DNA from 3 places in the Priestia sp. LL-8 genome. Region 3 is predicted to be linked to each of the others. Evidence: riboswitches for the same ligand, from Rfam matches in the RefSeq annotation. Region 3 holds a riboswitch; each other region holds the start of a gene.
The links. A riboswitch is a leader RNA that binds a small molecule or an ion and turns the genes downstream of it on or off. The one in region 3 is predicted to bind lysine.

Region 1: it holds a riboswitch for lysine, as region 3 does, so the genes downstream of both, U9R83_RS23580 (aspartate kinase) here and U9R83_RS12555 (amino acid permease) in region 3, are expected to answer to the same signal.
Region 2: it holds a riboswitch for lysine, as region 3 does, so the genes downstream of both, lysA (diaminopimelate decarboxylase) here and U9R83_RS12555 (amino acid permease) in region 3, are expected to answer to the same signal.

The regions. Positions count from the first base shown of each region.
Region 1 covers NZ_JAZAQH010000001.1:4,505,347-4,512,450, reverse strand. The annotation lists gene uvrC (excinuclease ABC subunit UvrC) at 1-977, shown strand, start outside; lysine riboswitch at 1,043-1,220, shown strand; gene U9R83_RS23580 (aspartate kinase) at 1,362-2,594, shown strand; gene U9R83_RS23575 (YslB family protein) at 2,646-3,173, opposite strand; gene U9R83_RS23570 (succinate dehydrogenase cytochrome b558 subunit) at 3,663-4,271, shown strand; gene sdhA (succinate dehydrogenase flavoprotein subunit) at 4,301-6,088, shown strand; gene sdhB (succinate dehydrogenase iron-sulfur subunit) at 6,092-6,865, shown strand; gene U9R83_RS23555 (acyl-CoA thioesterase) at 6,929-7,104, shown strand, end outside.
Region 2 covers NZ_JAZAQH010000001.1:2,284,949-2,292,052, reverse strand. The annotation lists gene U9R83_RS11585 (NAD(P)/FAD-dependent oxidoreductase) at 1-1,029, opposite strand, end outside; gene U9R83_RS11580 (CBO0543 family protein) at 1,367-1,879, shown strand; lysine riboswitch at 1,946-2,128, shown strand; gene lysA (diaminopimelate decarboxylase) at 2,274-3,602, shown strand; gene U9R83_RS11570 (dicarboxylate/amino acid:cation symporter) at 3,655-4,917, shown strand; gene U9R83_RS11565 (hypothetical protein) at 5,056-5,190, shown strand; gene U9R83_RS11560 (hypothetical protein) at 5,341-5,526, shown strand; gene U9R83_RS11555 (LysR family transcriptional regulator) at 5,660-6,571, shown strand; gene U9R83_RS11550 (O-methyltransferase) at 6,758-7,104, opposite strand, start outside.
Region 3 covers NZ_JAZAQH010000001.1:2,475,629-2,482,732, forward strand. The annotation lists gene U9R83_RS12540 (ethanolamine ammonia-lyase subunit EutB) at 1-964, opposite strand, end outside; gene U9R83_RS12545 (ethanolamine ammonia-lyase reactivating factor EutA) at 991-2,409, opposite strand; gene thiT (energy-coupled thiamine transporter ThiT) at 2,566-3,174, opposite strand; TPP riboswitch at 3,207-3,307, opposite strand; lysine riboswitch at 3,482-3,666, shown strand; gene U9R83_RS12555 (amino acid permease) at 3,769-5,208, shown strand; gene U9R83_RS12560 (hypothetical protein) at 5,245-5,613, opposite strand; gene U9R83_RS12565 (GNAT family N-acetyltransferase) at 5,717-6,208, opposite strand; gene U9R83_RS12570 (cysteine hydrolase family protein) at 6,299-6,886, opposite strand; gene U9R83_RS12575 (cupin domain-containing protein) at 6,908-7,104, opposite strand, start outside.

The sequences.
Region 1 (7,104 bases), 2.0 Mb from region 3:
TTCGCCAAGGGAAATTAATTGAGCGAGAAGTTTCTATGTTTCCTTTTTATAAAGAGCCAGAAGAAGATTTCTTAACTTTTATCGGTCAGTTTTATGCCAAAAATATTAAGCCAAAAGAAGTGATGGTTCCAGCAACGATTGATGCAGAGTTAGCTGAGAAATTAGTAGAAGTAGAGGTTCAGCATCCAAAACGAGGCAAAAAGAAAGAATTAGTAGAACTTGCGTGTAAAAATGCAAAAATTGCGCTCGGTGAAAAATTCTATTTAATTGAACGAGATGAAGAGCGCACGGTTGGCGCAGTTGAACGGTTAGGAGAAGAGCTTGGAATTGCCGCTCCTTATCGGATTGAAGCATTTGATAACTCAAATATTCAAGGAACAGACCCAGTTTCTGCGATGATTGTTTTTGTTGATGGGAAACCAGAAAAAAAAGAATATCGTAAATATAAAATTAAGACCGTAAAGGGACCAGATGATTACAGTTCCATGAGAGAAGTCGTTCGCAGACGGTATTCCAGAGCGTTAAAAGAAGGTCTTCCGCTCCCGGATTTAATTGTTGTAGATGGAGGCAAAGGGCATTTAGCTGCGGTACAGGATGTTCTCGAAAATGAATTGGGACTTTTAGTACCTACAGCAGGTCTTGTCAAAGATGATAAGCACAGAACTTCGAATCTGATGATTGGCGAGCCTCCTCAAATCATACCGCTTGAACGCAATAGTCAAGAATTTTATTTGCTTCAGCGAATTCAAGATGAAGTTCACCGCTTTGCGATTACCTTCCATCGTCAAGTGCGCTCTAAGTCCGCTTTTCAGTCAGTTCTGGACGACATTGCCGGAGTGGGAGAAAAGCGTAAAAAAGCTTTGTTAAAGCATTTTGGTTCGGTGAAAAAATTGAAAGAAGCAACGGTTGAAGATATTCGAAATTCAGGTGTTCCTCAAAACATTGCTGAAAAGATTTATGAAACATTGCAAAAATAGTCTTGAAATAATAGAAAATATTTGATAAGCTATTAACTAATTTCATACGACACTTCATCAAATGAAGTGAAGATAGAGGTGCAAATTTAATCAGTACGTATCAGGAAGGGTATGAGCCCTTATGAATGATGCGGAAAGGGAAATTTGCCGAAGTGAACATTACCTCATAGTAATGATTGCTGGTTCTGCGTTGAACAAACGTAGGATTGTCAAGATGTAGATTCTTGGAGAGCTATCTCACGGCAGTGGACGGTTATGTTTTATAATTTTCGTTCGTTAAGCAATGAGAGCTCATCTCATTGCTTTTTTTATTGTCTGAGTAAAAAAATTTAGCTTCTCATCATCCTGCATATGCAAATTTATTGAAAAGGAATGAACAAAATTATGGCATTAATCGTTCAAAAATTTGGTGGAACATCTGTTGGTTCTGTTGAACGTATTCAACATGTAGCAAATCGTGTTATTCAAGAAGCAGAGCGCGGTAACCAAGTAGTCGTTGTTGTATCGGCAATGGGCAAAACAACAGATGCGCTGGTGAAATTAGCAAGTGATATTACGGACAGTCCAAGCAAACGCGAAATGGATATGCTTCTTACAACTGGAGAACAAGTGACGATTTCACTGCTAACAATGGCTCTTCAATGCAAAGGATATGAAGCAACTTCGCTAACAGGTTGGCAAGCTGGTATCCAGACAGAAGCAGTTCACAGCAATGCACGAATCCAGCACATTGACACGACTCGCATTCAAAGTCAATTAGATAGAGGTCGAATCGTAGTAGTAGCTGGATTCCAAGGCTGTTCAGAAGATGGAAGCATTACCACATTAGGTCGAGGCGGCTCTGACACGACGGCAGTAGCTCTTGCCGCGGCACTAAAAGCTGCAAAATGTGATATTTATACAGACGTAACAGGAGTGTTTACGACAGATCCGCGCTATGTAGAAGATGCTCGTAAGCTTCACTCTATTTCATATGACGAAATGTTAGAATTAGCTAATTTGGGAGCAGGGGTGCTGCATCCGCGCGCTGTTGAGTTTGCAAAAAATTATCAGGTACCGCTAGAAGTGCGTTCAAGCTTAGAAAACGAGAATGGAACGATTGTTGAGGAGGAAGTTTCAATGGAACAAAACTTAGTCGTAAGAGGAATTGCGTTTGAAGACAATATTTCACGGGTGACAATTGAAGGGTTAAACAACGAGTTACAAACTCTTTCTACTATTTTTACAGCATTAGCAAAAGAACAGTTAAATGTGGATATTATTATTCAAAACGTAACGGCTAATAATCGTTTATCTATCTCATTTTCTATTAAAACTGTAGACGTAGACGCCGCTCTTGTCGTCTTAAAAGAGTATAAATCTACTTTGGGCTATACGCGTATTGAACATGAAAGCGGTCTGGCTAAAGTATCGATTGTCGGCTCTGGCATGATTTCTAATCCAGGCGTTGCAGCGGAAATGTTTGAAGTGCTGGCAGGAGAGAAAATTGAAGTGAAGATGGTCAGCACGTCTGAAATTAAAGTATCTACAGTTGTACCGCATGCTGATATGGTAAAAGCTGTTGAGACGCTTCACGTAGCATTTGAATTAGAAGAGCAGCAGGCAGTGCAAGTATAAAGAAGAGAAAAAAGACGTGGTATCTCCACGTCTTTTATATATAGGTATTTCCTACTTTTTATAACGCTCCGCACGTGTTTCGGTAGGTAAGATATCTTTTCTGTCCCACTGCACGGAAATCAGCACTTTTCCGTTCTTTTCTTTAGGTGTTAAGTAGGCTTCTGTTAGGCAGTTGTTTTGACGCTGAATCTGTTCAGCCACAAATCCTGACTCAAGATGAAACGAACAAGTTTCCTGCTGAAATCTTTTGCTGACCACATCACCTGATAACTCAAGCTCTAGTGAATATTTATCTTTTTTTGCAAGCGTCAGTGTTCCCCAGGAAGCTGCTTTAAAAAAAGCAACGATTTCATCCATTGTATTTAATGGGTATTTCCGCGCAAGGTGTTTTCCTGCCCAGTATGAAATGGTATTCGTTTCGTCTCCAAGAAGCTCTGGAATTAACACGTCACGCAAAAGGCTGTATCCGAAATATGAAACGTGATCAAGAGCTCTCTCTGTTTCAGCTGTGACATTAGGTTCTGATGTTTCCATCGTCTCTTCAAGTTCTTGCTGTGATTCTGTTTGTAAATTGCTCATGCTTTCCCCTCTTTCTTTACTACTATTATATACAAATATAAAAAACCTCTCACGCATTTTTTAAATAAAATGTAAGAGGATCTTTATTATGGTAAAAAGAGTTAGATGTAAAGATGAAAAATCCATAATATACCTTTTAAAAGGGTACTTTTACCTGTGTAAATGTTTTGTGAACTTGTTTACAATAAAAGTGTAAAGTAAACGCTTACTTAATTGTGGCAAGCGATATTATAATAGAAAGAAAAAATCTTTAACATCAATGCAGTAAGCGTTAACAAATATAAAATTTTATAAATTTATATTTTATAGAAGATTTAAACATCTTGCCTTGACGCTCTTAATCGATGGGAGTAAAATTAACCTGTCACATACTTTATTAGGAAATGCAAAGGTTTTCATTTCCTGTATTCACGATTAATCTATTTGTCTAGTGGGAGTAAGAAAGTTCTTCACAAACTATGTTCATTTAACTAAGGGGGGTCTACGCAGATGGCGGCAAACAGAGAGTTTCAATATCGGAGAATCCATTCACTACTTGGAGTAATACCAATCGGGATTTTCTTAACACAGCATTTAGTTGTGAATCATTTCGCGACAAAGGGAGAAGAATCATTTAATCAAGCAGCTCACTTCATGGAGAGCTTACCTTTCCGCTATGCTCTAGAAATTTTCATTATTTTCTTACCAATCGTTTTTCATGCAATATACGGTCTTTACATCGCATTCACTGCTAAAACAAACGTTAACAACTATGGATTTTTCCGTAACTGGATGTTTATCCTTCAGCGTGTTTCAGGTGTAATCACACTTATCTTCATCACATGGCACGTATGGGAAACCAGAATACAAGCTGCGCTTGGAAAAGAAGTAGATTTTCAAATGATGGAACGAATTTTAAGCAACCCGGCAATGCTTGCATTCTACATAGTTGGTGTTGTATCTACGATCTTCCACTTTGCAAACGGTCTATGGTCATTTGGAGTTAGCTGGGGGTTAACTGTAACACCACGTTCTCAAAGAATTTCAACTTATGTGACATTAGCAATCTTCTTAGCACTTACATTTGTAGGTGTTCGTACATTATTCGCATTTGCATAAAATTAAGGTTTTGAAGGAGTGGGGTTCCGATGAGTAACGGAAAAATCATCGTAGTCGGTGGCGGTTTAGCTGGCTTGATGGCAACAATAAAAATTGCTGAGTCTGGCAAGCAAGTAGATTTATTTTCACTAGTTCCGGTAAAAAGATCTCACTCAGTTTGCGCGCAAGGTGGAATCAACGGAGCCGTAAATACGAAAGGTGAAGGGGATTCACCATGGGAACACTTTGATGACACAGTGTACGGCGGAGACTTTTTAGCCAACCAGCCACCTGTAAAAGCAATGTGTGAAGCAGCTCCTGGTATTATTCACTTACTTGACCGCATGGGTGTTATGTTTAACCGTACTCCTGAGGGTTTGTTAGACTTCAGACGATTTGGCGGAACGCAGCATCACCGTACGGCTTTTGCCGGAGCAACAACTGGTCAACAATTATTGTACGCATTAGATGAGCAGGTTCGTCGCTATGAAGTTGCCGGACTTGTGACAAAGTACGAAGGATGGGAATTCTTAGGTGCTGTTCTTGACGATGAGCGCAGCTGTCGCGGAATTTCTGCACAGAATTTAAAATCAATGGAAATTAAAACGTTCCCAGCTGACGCGGTTATTATGGCTACAGGCGGACCTGGAATTGTTTTTGGAAAATCGACGAACTCAGTTATTAATACAGGTTCAGCGGCATCTATCGTATATCAGCAAGGTGCATACTATTCAAACGGAGAGTTTATTCAAATTCATCCAACTGCTATCCCAGGAGATGATAAGCTTCGTCTTATGAGTGAATCTGCTCGTGGAGAAGGGGGACGCGTTTGGACATATAAAGACGGTAAACCTTGGTATTTCTTAGAGGAAAAATATCCTGCATACGGTAACTTAGTACCTCGTGATATTGCAACTCGTGAAATTTTTGACGTCTGCGTAGCGCAGAAGTTAGGAATTAACGGAGAAAACATGGTTTATCTGGACCTTTCACATAAAGATCCAAAAGAGCTAGACATTAAGCTTGGAGGTATCATCGAAATCTATGAAAAATTCATGGGCGATGATCCGCGCAAGGTACCAATGAAAATTTTCCCAGCCGTACACTATTCAATGGGCGGTTTATGGGTGGATTACGATCAAATGACAAATATTCCTGGCTTATTCGCAGCTGGTGAGTGTGATTATTCACAGCACGGAGCGAACCGTTTAGGAGCAAACTCATTATTATCAGCTATTTATGGTGGTATGGTTGCCGGTCCTAAAGCCGTTGAATACATCAATGGTTTAGAAAAGAGCGCAGATGCTATTTCTTCAAGCGTATATGATCGTCATGTGAAAGAAGAAGAAGAGAAATGGAACAATATCATGAATCTTCAAGGTACAGAAAATGCATACGTTCTTCATAAAGAGCTAGGGGAATGGATGACTGACAACGTGACAGTCGTACGATACAATGACAAACTGTTAAAAACAGATGAAAAGATTCAAGAATTAATTGAACGCTATGATCGTATTAACATTAACGACACAGCAAAATGGAGTAATCAAGCGGCAACATTTACTCGTCAGCTTCAAAACATGCTTCAGCTTTCACGTGTTGTAACGCTAGGAGCTTACAACCGTAACGAAAGTCGCGGTGCTCATTATAAGCCGGATTTCCCAGATCGTAACGATGAAGAATTCTTAAAAACAACAATGGCATCTTTTGTGGATAAGAAAACGGCTCCTTCTTTCCATTATGAAGAGGTTGACGTATCGTTAATCAAACCGCGTAAGCGCGACTACACAAAGAAAAAAGACGAAAAACCAAAAAAACAACAAGAGGGGGTTCGTTAATCAATGAGTGAACAACAAACAGTCCAAAAGACAGTGCGCTTCATTATTACACGTCAAGATTCAGCTGAATCTGCTCCTTACAATCAGGAGTTTGAAATTCCGTATCGTCCGAATATGAACGTTATTTCAGCACTGATGGAAATCAGACGTAACCCTGTTGATGCTTCAGGTAAAGAGGTTGCTCCGATAAACTGGGAAATGAACTGTTTAGAGGAAGTATGTGGAGCCTGTTCAATGGTCATCAACGGTAAACCTCGTCAGTCATGTACAGCTCTTGTTGATAAACTAGAACAGCCAATTCGCTTGCAGCCAATGAAAACATTCCCTGTGGTTCGTGACTTGCAAGTAGACCGCAGCCGTATGTTTGATTCACTAAAAAAAGTAAAAGCCTGGGTTCCAATCGATGGCACATACGATTTAGGTCCAGGACCGCGTATGCCTGAAAAGAAACGTCAGTGGGCGTATGAGTTATCCAAATGTATGACATGCGGCGTTTGCTTAGAAGCTTGTCCAAACGTAAACGACAAGTCAAACTTCATCGGTCCAGCACCGCTTTCTCAAGTTCGCTTGTTTAATGCCCATCCAACCGGTGCGTTAAATAAAGGAGAACGTTTAGAGACGATTATGGGTGATGGAGGACTAGCGAACTGCGGGAACTCTCAAAACTGCGTTCAATCATGTCCAAAAGGAATTCCATTGACTACTTCAATCGCAGCTTTGAACCGTGATACAACAATTCAAGCATTCAGAAGTTTCTTTGGTAGCGATCAAGTATAATCACTCAAAACCTCTCCACGCGGAGAGGTTTTATTTTGTCTATGACGAACGGAGGAAATACAGATGAATAATATTTCGTATATTGAAGACATGGATCAATGGAAAGATTCATTTTTATTTAAGCAGGAGATCAAGGTAAGATTTTCGGAAACAGATATGTTTGGACATTTAAATAATACGGTTCCTTTTGTTTATTTTGAACAAATACGTACGGAATTCTTTCACCATATTGGCTTTAT
Region 2 (7,104 bases), 190 kb from region 3:
ATAAGGACCCGACGTTAAGCCTGAAGCTCCGAGACCATTCGCCACTAGTATTCCTTCGTAAGCCGGAAGAGCCCCAATGACTGGCAAGAAGCCTGGAGTAAATGGTCGAAACCCTACCCTTGTTTCTAAGACTGTGCTTTCTGTTAAGCCGGGAGCAATTGATAAGGCCTTTGAAAAAATTTCATGAAGTCCCCCAGCAGTTACTCTCAAGTCATAACCCGTTTCGTTTTCATGTGTTGCTCCAATAACAATTTGACCTTGTTCAAACGAAAGAATATATTGGTCGCTTGGAGGCATCACAACGGGCCAGTCTTTTGTATCTAAATCAGAGAGATGCAAGTGGACAATTTGCGCTTTTTGAAAGCTTGCTAAAAATTTTACTCCAAGAGGCTCTAGTAATTGATTTGCCCACGCTCCTGCTGTCACGATTGTTGTACTTGCTAGAAGGGTTTGTCCATTTACGGAAACGCCCGTTACTTGATTATTTTCATAAAGTAGTTCTGCGTTTCCTTCTATTATTTTTGCACCGTTTTTCTTCGCTGCATTCACAAGTGCGTTTCGAAGAGCTCTTCCGTTAACACGAGCGGCTCCACTAATATGAACTGAACTGTATTCTTCCGAAAGAACCGGAAACAAAGCCTGTGTTTCTTTAGCAGATAAACGTGTAATTTCGCCTATTTCGGGAGCTTCTTCCCGACGCTTATATGCTCTTTCTTCCATTTTTTTAAGCTTTTGTTCATCAGTATGTAAGCTAATTGCTCCTACTCGCTTATATCCCGTATCCGTTTCTCCATCTTCTTCTAATTGCTGAATTAATGTTTGATAGTACTTAGCGCCGCCTTTTGCTAAGCGGTACCATGCTTTATTTCGACGCTGCGAAAGCCATGGACAAACAATTCCTGCTGCTGCATCAGTAGCTTGACCAGCATCCTGGCGATCTATCAATGTCACATCTGCTCCTGCTTTTGCTAAATGATATGCTGTAGAAGCTCCAAGTATCCCAGCTCCAACTACGATGTATGTTTTCATACCAAAACACCCTTTTCCTTCTTCTAGTATTCTCATGCTACATGTATGCAATTTTAGCATAGCAAAAAAAGAAGCCACATACTAGGCGAAGCTATTTTGAGCTTACTTTTACGTCTTGCTGACTTTGACATATAGCTCCCTTCATTTCGTAAACAAAAGCGTTAGAAGTTCTTTTACGGAGATTATAGCAGGGTGAAGACAGTCATAAATAGTGGTAGTACGTCTTTAACGATGCTGCTTACGGCTTTTCTATTATAGTTTCTGAATAAAAGCGGAGAGAATAAAATTTCTATAATATGTAAATAAAAAGAAATAACCATTATTTTAAGGAGAGCGTATGCAATCTTCATTTGTATTATTTTTCATCATTCTTGGTTTACTATTTGGTAAGTGGCGAAGGTATCAAGAATACTATCCTACTTTGCTGTTTTGGGTCACGGGGAATTTGCTTTATGAAGTGCTGCTGTTTCATCACCGCGTATGGGTATTTCACCCTGTTGGTATTGATCACCTTTTTCTACCCGATCACCTAATGGTTTCCCTTGGAATAACCTTAATTATTTATCCGTTTGTTATACCGGTTTTTTTAGGAAGGCTGCCGCTGCATGTAAGCGGCCGGCTGTGGTGGATTCTTTTGTGGGCGCTTTTATTTACTGTGATTGAGTTCATTGCTTATGTTAATCACAGTATCACTCATCATTATGGATGGTCGCTGCTGTGTTCTTTTCTCTTCAATATTGTCACGTTCTCACTTTTAGTCATTCATCAGAAGACAGCGCTGGCTGCTTGGATTTTATCTGGAAGCTTCATAGCTTTTTTATTTATTTTTTTTGATATTCCTATGCCTTAATTTTTCATTGACTAGACAGCGGAAAAAGAAATATAATAGGAATTACATTTAAATATAATTTTCCTCTCTGAGAATAGAGGTGCATGAAATCAAGAGTCACTTATTGGAGACTAATGGAGTCTGTGAAGATAAGTAAAAGGGATTTCGTGCCGAAGTATATAAACATCCATTGTGTTCATATACTGGTTCAGTATTGAATAAATGCTGAGCTGTCACAAACCATTTGGTTTGTGGAGAGCTATTGAAGAGATGTTGATGCCTAGAATGTAATAATACTTTATTATTATGAAACCAAGACGCGTGAACATCACTTCACGGGTCTTTTTTGTGTTTTTCTACTGACCATCAAAGTTCAAAGTTATAGTTGAATGATTTAAATGGAGGGATACGGATTATGTACTTACATGGAACGAGTAAAATTAACAGCAGCAATCATTTAGAAATTGGGCAGTGCGATACGGTCGAACTGAAAAAACAATACGGCACTCCCCTATACATCTACGATCAAGAATTAATTGAGACGAAATGCAAGGCCTTCCATTCAGCCTTTCAAAGAAGCGGATTTTCATATCAAATCGCCTATGCAGGGAAAGCGTTTCTTTGTATGGAAATGGCTAGCCTTTTAACGAAGCTTGATATGTCATTAGATGTGGTCTCAGGAGGCGAACTATTTACAGCTCTTGAAGCTGGATATCCAGCTGAACGCATTCATTTTCACGGAAATAACAAAACGATTGAAGAAATTGAAATGGCTCTTGATGCGAATATTGGCTGTTTTGTTGTGGATAACTTCACCGAACTTGAAGTTTTGCATGCCTTAGCAGCTGAGCGTAAACAGAAAGCATCTATTCTTCTGCGTGTTACTCCAGGGATTGAAGCCCACACACATGAGTATATTATGACCGGACAGGAAGACTCCAAGTTTGGATTTGGTCTTTCCAATGACCAGGCTATGAAAGCGGTAAGTTCTGCATTAGAAAAACCTTACTACGATCTTTTAGGCATTCATTGTCATATTGGTTCACAAATTTTTGAAGTAGATGGTTTTTCTCGCGCCATTGATATTTTAACTGATTTTTTATTCAGTATTCGTGATAAAATGGAGTTTGAAGTAAAAGTTTTAAACGTAGGTGGTGGTTTTGGTATTCGTTATACCGAAAGCGACTCTCCTCTTCCAGTTGAGTATTATGTAGATGCACTGACAGAAAAACTAAGCCGTACATTAACTGAACAGAATTATACCCTTCCAGAAGTCTGGATTGAGCCTGGAAGAAGCATCGTAGGAGAAGCGGGTACAACGCTTTATACAATTGGCTCAACGAAGGAGATTCCAGGTGTACGTAAATACGTAGGAATTGACGGCGGTATGACCGATAATATCCGCCCTGCCCTTTACGATGCAAAACATGAAGCTGTCTTGGCTAATAGAGTGACGGATAAAAAAGATGAAACAGTATCAATTGCGGGGAAATGCTGTGAATCAGGAGATATGCTTATTTGGGATATCGATTTACCGCGCGTTAATCAAGGAGATTTATTAGCAGTGTCCTCTACAGGTGCCTACAACTATTCAATGGCTAGCAATTACAACCGTATTCCGCGCCCTGCTGTTGTATTTGTAAAAAATGGAGAAGCTCGTCTTGCTGTAGAGCGAGAAACATACGAAGATTTGGTGCGTAAAGATGTAAAGCCAGTCGTTACTACGTATGCAATGAGCAAATGATAGCTGTTCTTGCGTAGTAAAGAAGCTATTGTTGTTTGGAGGAAATTTAACTATGGTTTTAAGTGTATTTAAAACGTACAGATCATCGCTTATTCTGCTTCTCGCTATTTTAATTGGCGGGATAGCAGGATATGCTATCGGGCCCGATGTGGCAGTCGTAAAGCCCTTTGGTGATTTGTTTCTTAATTTAATGTTCATGATTATCATTCCCCTTGTCTTTTTTAGTGTTGCTTCGGCAATCGCAAACATGAACGAAATGAAACGTCTTGGTAAAATTATGCTAGGCATTGCCGTTGTGTTTGTCGCCACTGCTGCTGTTTCAGCCGTTCTAGGCTTTTTAGGCGCATCACTTTACAATCCGCTGCACAACGTAGATACTTCTGCCATTAAAGAATTGATGGGTGACAGTGAAAATACAGCTGAAAAAATGACGCTTTTAACTCAGCTTGTTGGCACATTTACTGTACCTGATTTTGTTCAGTTGTTTTCGAAAGAGCATATTTTACAATTAATTGTCTTTGCCGTCATTTTCGGTATTGCTACTACGATGGCTGGTGAAAAAGGACAGCCCATGGCAAAATTTCTGACTTCGGGTCAAGAAGTATCGATGAAGGTTGTTAAAATTGTGATGTACTATGCTCCAATTGGTTTAGGGTGCTATTTTGCTACTGTAGTAGGAGAACTAGGACCAAAGATCTTACAAGGGTACGCTAGAGCATTTATTCTTTATTTATTAATTGCAATCGTTTACTATTTCGGCTTTTTTACGCTATACGCATGGATTGCTGGCGGTAAAGCAGGAATTAAACTGTTCTGGAAAAATGCAGCTGCTCCTTCTATCACCGCTATTGCTACCTGTTCTTCTGCTGCATCTATTCCAGTCAATTTAGATGCAACAAAGAAAATGGGTGTGCCACTTGATATTGCTGAAACGGTGATTCCATTAGGAGCAAACACGCATAAAGATGGTTCTGTTATCGGGGGTATTCTAAAAATTGTTTTCTTATTCAGTTTGTTTGGAAAAGATATGACGTCTGCTACGAGCATTTTGAGTATTTTAGGCGTAGCCTTTTTAGTTGGAGCTGTAATGGGAGCAATCCCTGGAGGCGGTATGATTGGCGAAATGTTAATCATTACAATTTACGGATTTTCGCCAGAAGTTCTGCCCATTATTGCCGTCATTTCCACGATTATTGACGCCCCTGCTACCCTGTTAAATAGTACGGGAAATACAGTAACAGCGATGCTTGTTACAAGGTTTACAGAAGGAAAAGACTGGATTAACAAAATTATCACCACCGATAAAGTCGCCTAGTAAAAAAGCAAAGGGAACAGTCTTAGTGACTCTCCCTTTGCTTTTTTCGTGTCCAGTAATATCGATAGCGGTGTATAAAGTCTGTAAATACGCACATTCTATAGGTATGTTTCATAACCGGACTGGAGGTGTCGTCTAATGAGTAACGCTGCAGGAGGTTCAAAGAAGAATCAACCGAATGATGCGAATCACGTAAGTGCAGAAACAAAAGCTCATCAAAAACGTCTAACTGAGCAAAACAAACAAGAGCATCAAGCTGAAGAGCGAAAATAAAATGACGTTAAAGAGCGCAGCGCCTGCGTTCTTTAACGTCATTTTATTTTGAGAGAGAGCTTCATTACGCCGCTCGTTATAGGTCTATCGTACAACCTCCTTTCAAACTTTTACATATTCTATTAATAGGTTTGTAAAAGGAGGAATGATATGATGTTTTCTTGGCTAGAGATTACCGCCGCAGCCTTTGGGCTTTCAGTTATTTTGATAAGTTTTGCATTTTTGCCCGAACGTACAGGCAAAAATCTTTATATCCCTCATCAGCTAGTAGCAAAATCTATGTTTCTCTATAAAAAGAGTATTCGTTTTATAAATCAACTTCGGCAGAAACTTTAGTTCACTTCCTTTCCTCGTTTTTATTCATTGGATAGACCCCCCTTTTTAATCAGCGCATTTACAGTAAATAATTTAATAGTTAAAATAAAGAGTAAAGAAAAAGGATAAGCAGTTTGCAGAAATGGAGTTTCACATGGAAATCAGAGACTTAGAATACTTTATAGAGGTAGCGAATCATAAAAATTTTACAAAGGCAGCGCTGCAAGTTCATTTGTCACAAACGGCTTTAAGTAAAGCCGTCAAAAAAGTAGAAAATGAACTAGGATTTGAGCTTCTTGATCGTTCGACAAGAGAATTAAAGCTAACGGATGCAGGAGAAGTTGTGTATCACCAAGCAGCTAAAGCTCTGTCGGTGTTAAAAGACATGCCTCACTTGTTGGGAGATTTGATGAACTTGCAAACAGGGCAAATCAAGATGGGAGTCCCTCCGCTCATCGGGACCTTGTTTTTCCCGAAGATTGCAAAAGCATTTAATAATCAATACCCTAAAGTATCTCTAGAACTTATTGAATTTGGAGCAAAAAAAATTGAAGCACTTGTGGAAGAGGCTGGCGTAGATATGGGGATCGTTATGCTTCCTCTCACAAGCGGTCATGATGAGCATTTTCACGTATACCCGTTCGTTAAGGAGAGATTCCTTTTATACGCCCATAAAAACCATCCTTTAGCGAAACGTGCTTCCGTCTGGATGAAAGAACTGGAACACGAAAAATTCATTATGTTCAGTGAAGAATTTACGCTGCACGACCGGTTAATTCAAGATGCTTTAAAATCAGGCTTTGTGCCTTCTATCGCGTATAAAAGTTCTCAATGGGATTTAATTATTGAATTAACAGCGGCAGAACTAGGTATTGCTATTTTACCCGAATCGCTTTATGCCAAAGTGAAAGATCCCAATATTATTACCATACCTATTGCAGATCCTGAAATGATGTGGGAACTTGGAATTATTCTGTTAAAAGAACGCTACAGTTCATTCGCTGTACGAGAGTTGATTAATTTTTTAACCGAAAAACAAATGACAGATAAATTGGGGCCCATTTAAAAAGAGTCTGGAACAAAAATATGTTAGTTGAAGGACAATCCGAACGACTTTGGTTGAGAATCCAACTCGTTCGGATTTTTTTAAGATGATGATGAACGTAGGTTTCATGTATGTAGGTGCTTCTAGCTGCTCATTGGATAAATTTAGTTATGTCTCCGTCTCTTTTTATGTGTAATACAAATTTTATCATTCAACAATCCCTACAATGAATCCATCATAGCCTTTGCTTCCAACGGTTTGTATAGCCGTGGCGCTGATTCGTTTTTCTTGAGCCAGAGCATTCATAAACTGTCGAATTCCCTTTACATTTTCATCTTCACTTTCTGAGTTCACCACATGCCCTTGACGAACAACATTATCACAAATAATCGTACTTCCTCTTTTCGATAATTCCAAAGCCCACTTTAAGTAATTTGGGTTATTCGGCTTGTCAGCATCAATAAAGATAAGATCAAACGGCTCTGTTCCCTTATCCTTTAATACAGCTAATGTATCAAGCCCAGGGCCCACAATAACTTCTACTAAGTGGCTTA
Region 3 (7,104 bases):
AGAAAGGCTTGTAGTGACGAGCTAAGCCGTAGCACCTAGCTTCGAGCGTTACTTGATCAATGTTATAGTGAGCTTCTGCTGACAGTTCAGAACCTTGTCCTGTTTCAAAATACCAGCGGTTTGGACCTTTTGCCGTTCCTTTTTCATGAATTAGCGCTGTCGCTTCATCGAGCATAGACAGTGAAATTCCAAATGAATCATTACCAGCTTCTGTACCTGCTAAACTTTGAAAGATCAAGTCAGCAGATGCTCCTTTTTCGATTGCTCTCATCTGACTTGTTACATGTGATAATACACAGTTTTGAGTAGGGATGGACCATTCATTGATTATATTTTTTGTTTCATTTAAAAGCGCGTAAATATTATCCGTTGTGTCAATAACGGGGTTAATTCCAATAACCGCATCTCCAATTCCATAGCTTAACGCTTCGTATAGAGATGCTCTCATTCCTTTTAAGTTATCTGAAGGATGATTAGGCTGGGCCCGAGAAGCCAATACTCCTTTTTGGCCGATAGTCGTTTGGCAAGTAGTTTGCACTTCTATCTTGGCAGCTCCTTGAATTAAATCTAAATTGGACATAATTTTAGTAGCTGCCGCAATCATTTCGCTGCTTAATCCTTTGCTAAGTGCAAGAAGGTCTTCTCCGCTATGCTGATCAGATAAAATATATTCTCGCAAATCTGCTACCGTCCAGTTTTTTATAATGTCGTAAGCCGATGAATCGATCTGACTTTCGATTATTGCCGAGACGTTGTCTTCATCTGCGCTTAGCAGCGGGTAATTTCGAATATCAGCAAGTGTGATATCAGCTAGAACTTGTTTGGCTGCCATTCGTTCTTTCATTGACTCGGCGCTAATTCCTGCTAGCTGATCTCCAGAACGTTCTTCGTTTGCTTTGGCCATGATTTCTTTTAAGCTATAAAATGAAAATGTTTCTCCTAATAATCGTGTAGTTTTAAACATCGTTTCCTCCTTGTATATTTAGTGGATTAGGATGAAAAAGCGAGCGTTTTAACGGAAACGGAGATTGCTTCTCCAGCTACTGGTAACCCTAAATCGATGTAATCTCCGTGTGTAAAATCAATTTGATCTAAACAAATAATTTCTAATTCTTTCTTCTGTTTGGCTAGTGCTTGTCCTAAGGCTTTTGCAATATCTTGCTCGCATAAAACAACGAGGCACTTAGCTCCCTTAAAACAAGCACCAAATTCAGCGCTTATTACTTTTGCTAATTCTTGAAGCATCTTATAGCTGCAGTAAGGAAAATGCGATAAAGCAATAGCAACGGGAGGATCTTCTGCGCTGAAAATAGTTGAAGCCTGCATGCATGACGCTCGAGCTCTTTCTTGAAACAGCTGCGGATTCCACTCCTCCTCTGGCTGTACAGGTATTTCTATAATCGGAATGTTTTTCAGCGGCAGTTTTTTAGACTTAATGTATACGGTTGATCCGCTAACTTCTGTATTTTGCATGCCAGCCCCAATGACAGTAGCGCGCGTTGTTTCAGCGGCTTGAGATACGTGTATGGATTGAAACTGATACGCTAGCAGAGGACCAATGTCTCCATGTACAGCCACTTCCCTCACTGTTTTCGGCTTTTGCTTCTCCATCATTGCTCCTACCCCTCCTGAAATCATAATTGTTTCTGGTTGGATAGAAGATCTTGTATGAGGAGAAACGAGCAGCGAAGAGGTTTGAATTAGTGCTCTTACATAATTCACGGTTTCTTCAGCTAGTAATTGACAGATAGACGAGAGTTTTTCAAATGTTGCTTTTTCACCTTCTCGCAGTATTAAAGAATTATTTTTTAAAAATTCAGTTAAATAAGGTGAAACGTAGGTAACAAAGCCGTCTGAATTCAGCCGAATTAATCTTCCACCTACATGCAGCGTAAACGTTTCGATCACTTTTCCGTTTTGACATAAAGCGATGTTAGCGGTGCCTCCTCCTACATCAATATTGGCAATTACTGCATTTGTTTCAGCGGAATGTTGGATTGCTCCTGATCCTTTTGCCGCCAATATTCCTTCCAAGTCAGCACCGGCTGTTGCAACAACAAAATCTCCAGCATGTTCGGCTAGATAGTGAACGATAGTTTCTGCATTTTGCTTTCTAGCAGTTTCTCCTGTGATGATCACAGCGCCCGCCTCCACTTGATATAAGGAGATTTCTGCATTCTTGTACTCTTGTTCTAGTAGTACCGTTAATCGTTGAACATCGATTTCAACCTCGTTTAGCATAGGTGTGGTATAGATAGAACTTGCATACGTTACTTGACGATCAATAATTTGACAGCCTGGCAGCGTAAACTGATTTTGTTGATTTGCTATTAACAGCTTGCTTACAATCAGTTTTGTTGTACTTGTTCCAATATCTAAACCTATGCTCGTGATCCATTTCTGTAGCATGCTATCAATCCTTTATCTCGTTTGAATATGTTGACTATCATAAAACAGTTTTTTGAATATTTCACTAACTATGTTATCAAACCTGACACACTTTTGTGTAAAGAAAGGTGACAAATGACAAAAAAGACTAAATCTTGGTAGATTTAGTCTTTTTTCTTATGATGAATGTGATTTAGTTACAATCATTCTTGATGCCGATGGAATTAACAATGAAAGAATGACTAAGCAGGCTATTAGTGACCCTACCATTGAAATACCGTTCATTGAAAAAGAATACCACAGAGCGGACATACCTTTTGGTGCGTACGATCCCCAGAAAATAATACCAGCAATAAAGTGCCAGAAATAACGTGCGAAGCTTCCGATAATAAGGGATAAAACAATCAAAACAAAAGCTTTTGATCTGTTATTGGTAGCTAAATTTGTTTTAATAGATTGTGAAAAAATACCTCCAAAACCTATAAAAGCAAAAGCCACAATATATTCAATAAATGTTTGTAGCGCTGTTAAAATATAAGCCGTTCCTGTCGCTAACTGCAAAAGCCCCCATAATAGACCAGATAGAGCCCCGCCTTTTACTCCCCAGCGAAAGCACATAATAAAAATGGGCACCATGGAGAACGAAATACTTACAGCCGTTGCAATCTTAATGGAAGGCAAAAGGTCAAGTAGAAGTGCCAATGCTGCAAAAATAGCTATTTCAATTTTAGCCTGTAAAGGTAATGCTTTATTCACGTTTCTCACTCCTGTTTTTGAATCATTCATATCAAACGGTTTACACAGGAGTAAGCAAATATATGCTACTATTCCCACATTCCTGCGCTAGCGTTAACTAACAGGTTCTAAGGGTCTGAACATTTCGTTCACTCTCAGCACGGCGGCTCCCCCTGTGGTACGTTTGGATATTTATGTAGTATAAAGACAATGTTTATTATATCATATGTAACAAAATAGATTCGAGAGATTTCAAAGATGTTTCTATTTTCTGAATCTATTTTTTATAATGACAATCGTTTTAGTATTTGTTATACTTCTTCTATGTCAATTGAATATAAAAAACCCTCATCCTAATCGATGAGGTAGAGGTCGCAGTTTTTAATAGTAAAGTAACGGAAATGCAGAGAACATTGAGGATGTTGCTTGAAAGGAAAAATTGCCGAAGTTTAGATCACTTCTCGGTTGATTTAAGCTGGGGCTGTCTCCGAACAGGAACAGAACTGTCACATCATGCGAGTGATGTGAAGAGCTATCTTCACGGAAGGTTGACGCGGTTTTCAGATTTAAAAGCGCGCACATATACTGCGGGCTTTTTTTATGTTATCCCGTCTCTTTCCGTACATTCGAAAGGAGTATTTATCTATGCAAGAGCAGCAAGAATTAAAACGTGGGTTGAAATCTCGCCACTTAACGATGATTTCATTAGGAGGAGCCATCGGAACCGGCTTATTCCTAGCAAGTGGTGGAGCAATTCACACAGCAGGACCTGGGGGAGCGCTTTTAGCTTACGCTATCATTGGCGTCATGGTTTACTTTTTGATGACCAGCCTAGCAGAGCTCGCAGCTTATATGCCTGAAGCTGGTTCATTTAGTACGTATGCGTCTCGTTTTGTAGATCCATCCTTTGGTTTCGCTCTCGGCTGGAACTACTGGTATAACTGGGCTATTACGATTGCAGCTGAATTATCCGCTGGAGCCCTTATTATGAAATTTTGGTTCCCAAACTCTTCTTCTATTTTATGGAGTGCCCTGTTTTTATTAATTATGTTTGGGCTTAACTACCTTTCTGTAAAAGGATTTGGTGAATCTGAATTTTGGTTTTCGTTAATTAAAGTAGTAACGGTTATCATCTTTTTAGTTATTGGTATTATGATGATTTTTGGTATCTTTAACAATGAAGCACCAGGTTTTAAAAACTTCACGCTTGGTGATGGACCGATTCACGGTGGATTCTTTACTGTACTAGGTATTTTTATGGCTGCTGGTTTTTCATTCCAAGGAACAGAGTTGCTTGGAGTCGCGGCTGGAGAAAGTGAAGATCCCGAAAAAACGGTTCCTCGCGCAGTTAAACAAGTCTTCTGGCGCATCTTGTTATTTTATATTTTAGCTATTTTTGTTATTGGAATGCTTATTCCATACACAGCGGATTCATTAGCAAGTGATGATGTGCGGGTAAGTCCGTTTACTCTAATATTCGAACGAGCAGGTCTGGCGTTTGCGGCATCGGCTATCAATGCCGTTATTTTAACAGCTGTTTTATCTGCTGGTAACTCAGGTATGTATGCTTCTACGCGTATGCTGTGGAACTTAGCGAAAGATGGAAAAGCACCAAGGTTCTTAGCAAAAGTGAATAAACGAGGCGTTCCAGTTAATGCCTTAATCGCAACGGCACTTGTCGGTACACTTGCATTTGGTGCTTCATTTTTTGGAGACGGTGCGGTATACACATGGTTACTTAACGCTTCTGGTATGTCTGGTTTTATTGCTTGGTTAGGAATTGCAATCAGCCACTATCGTTTTAGAAGAGCATTTGTTGCCCAAGGTCATGATTTGAGTGAACTTCCATATCATGCAAAACTTTTCCCGTTTGGTCCTATCTTTGCCTTTATTTTATGTGCTGTTGTTATTTTAGGTCAAAACTATTCGGCGTTTATGGGTGATTCGATTGACTGGTACGGTGTACTTGTTTCTTATATCGGACTTCCTTTATTCTTAATTGTTTGGTTAGGATACAAATGGACGAAAAAGTCAAAACTTATTCCGTTAAAAGAATGCCAAGTAACAGTGAAAAAATACGAGTAAAAAAAGCTCTCTATTCAAAAGAATAGAGAGCTTTTTTTATGTGATCTGATCAGCAAAATGAAGCGATATATAGGGGGGCTGTTTTTTCATAACAAGCATATAACCTTTGAGGGGACGGTTATAGTAATCAGCGGCTTCTATATAATAAATATGCTGAATTAACCTGCTTAAATGGGTTACAAAAGATGGAAGTTGATGAGTAGGAATGCTTTGGATGTAGTCTATGATTTCTTGCTTAGTTTGAAGGCCCGAACGAGTACATTGTAACAGATGAAAAAGCGGATCTGCTGTTATAGTAGATAGTTCAGAATTGTGTTTGATTCTATTCAGCTGGATATGCAGTTCTTTTTTGGACCATCTTTTTGGAATAGCTCTTATATGCTGATATTGAAAATGTGTATTCATGATAGCTAACACCTTTCGTATTAAAATAATAAAATGACTTATTATTTTAATAACCTTTACACATGAAACTAAAACGTTACAATGTGTAAAGGTGTCATACATCTTATAAAATAAGCTGATAAAAAAGCACATCTTGCCACTGATCAAATTTCCAGCCTACTTCTTTAAATTCTCCGCAGAATGTAAAATTAAATTGCTCATGCATTTTGATACTGATATCATTCCCTTTTGTAATCCCTGAAATGACAACGTGATGGTTGAGTTCTTTAGCCAATTCCAAAATCCGCTTCATAAGCTGTTTTCCAATGCCATACCCCTGCTGATTTTTATCAATATAAATCGATAGCTCTACCGTTTGAATGTACGCTTCTTTATCTCGATAAGAAGAAAGCGAAGCATAGCCCGCTACTACTCCATCTTTTTCCGCGACAATAAGCGGAAAGAGTTCATTGCTAATATGATTATTAAACCAGCCCCTTCTTTGTTCTACTGTTACAGGCGTTAAGTCAAAAGTAGCAGCACTTGTTTGAACGGACTGATTATAAATTTCAACAAGCATAGGTAAATCTTCTTCTTTAGCATAACGAATGATCATATGTACAAACTCCTTATAGTATAGAATTATCTTTATTTTACTTCTTTTAATAAACATAATCTACATAAAAAACCGATGTGCGCATGCACATCAGTTATGATTTTGAGCATATTGAAAGGTTTGAAGAACTTGAAGTGTCTCTTTTGTAGAAACGACCGTTGCAAACTCTCCGTGCAAAGAAGACAGTGCGAATGTATGTACATCTTCTGCAGGAAGCCTTGTTTTTCCATCGTAGGACATACAATCAAAACAAGCCGTTGCATCGTTCACAACGTACGTCCTGTACCCTAGATTTCCAGCCATGCGGGCAGTCGTAGAGACGCAGTGATTAGTAGTTAGTCCTATTAAGATAAGCGTCTCATAGCCATTTGCTTTTAAATAGCTATCTAGCTCTGTTCCAATGAAGCAGCTGTTTACGTGTTTACGAATTAAGTATTCATCTTCTTGTGGACCAAATCCTTCTTTAAACTGAAATCCCTTTGAACTTGGGTGTAAAGGAGAATCTGGATTTTCTGATGCATGCTGCACGTGAATGACAGGATAATCTTGGCGCCTCCATGCTTGCAGTAGCGTCAGCATATTCTTTTCTGCATCTAAATTGTTTCTTTCTCCCCACTCGGGTGAATAAAACCCTTCTTGTACATCGATAAGCAGCAGCACTGGCCGGGAACGTAGCATAAGCATCATCTTCTTTCGTCTTTATTTTAAAATGGAAATAACGTATGTGCACCCATCAGGACCAGCTTTTGACGAATGAACCGTTTGTTTCGGTAAATGTATTCGATCTCCTGCCTGACATAGAACCGTATCACGTTCAACTGTAAAGTGAATAGATCCTTCAAGGATATGAAGAATTTCATCAGTTGGATGCGTATGAGATGGGTGCGTTTGAAAAG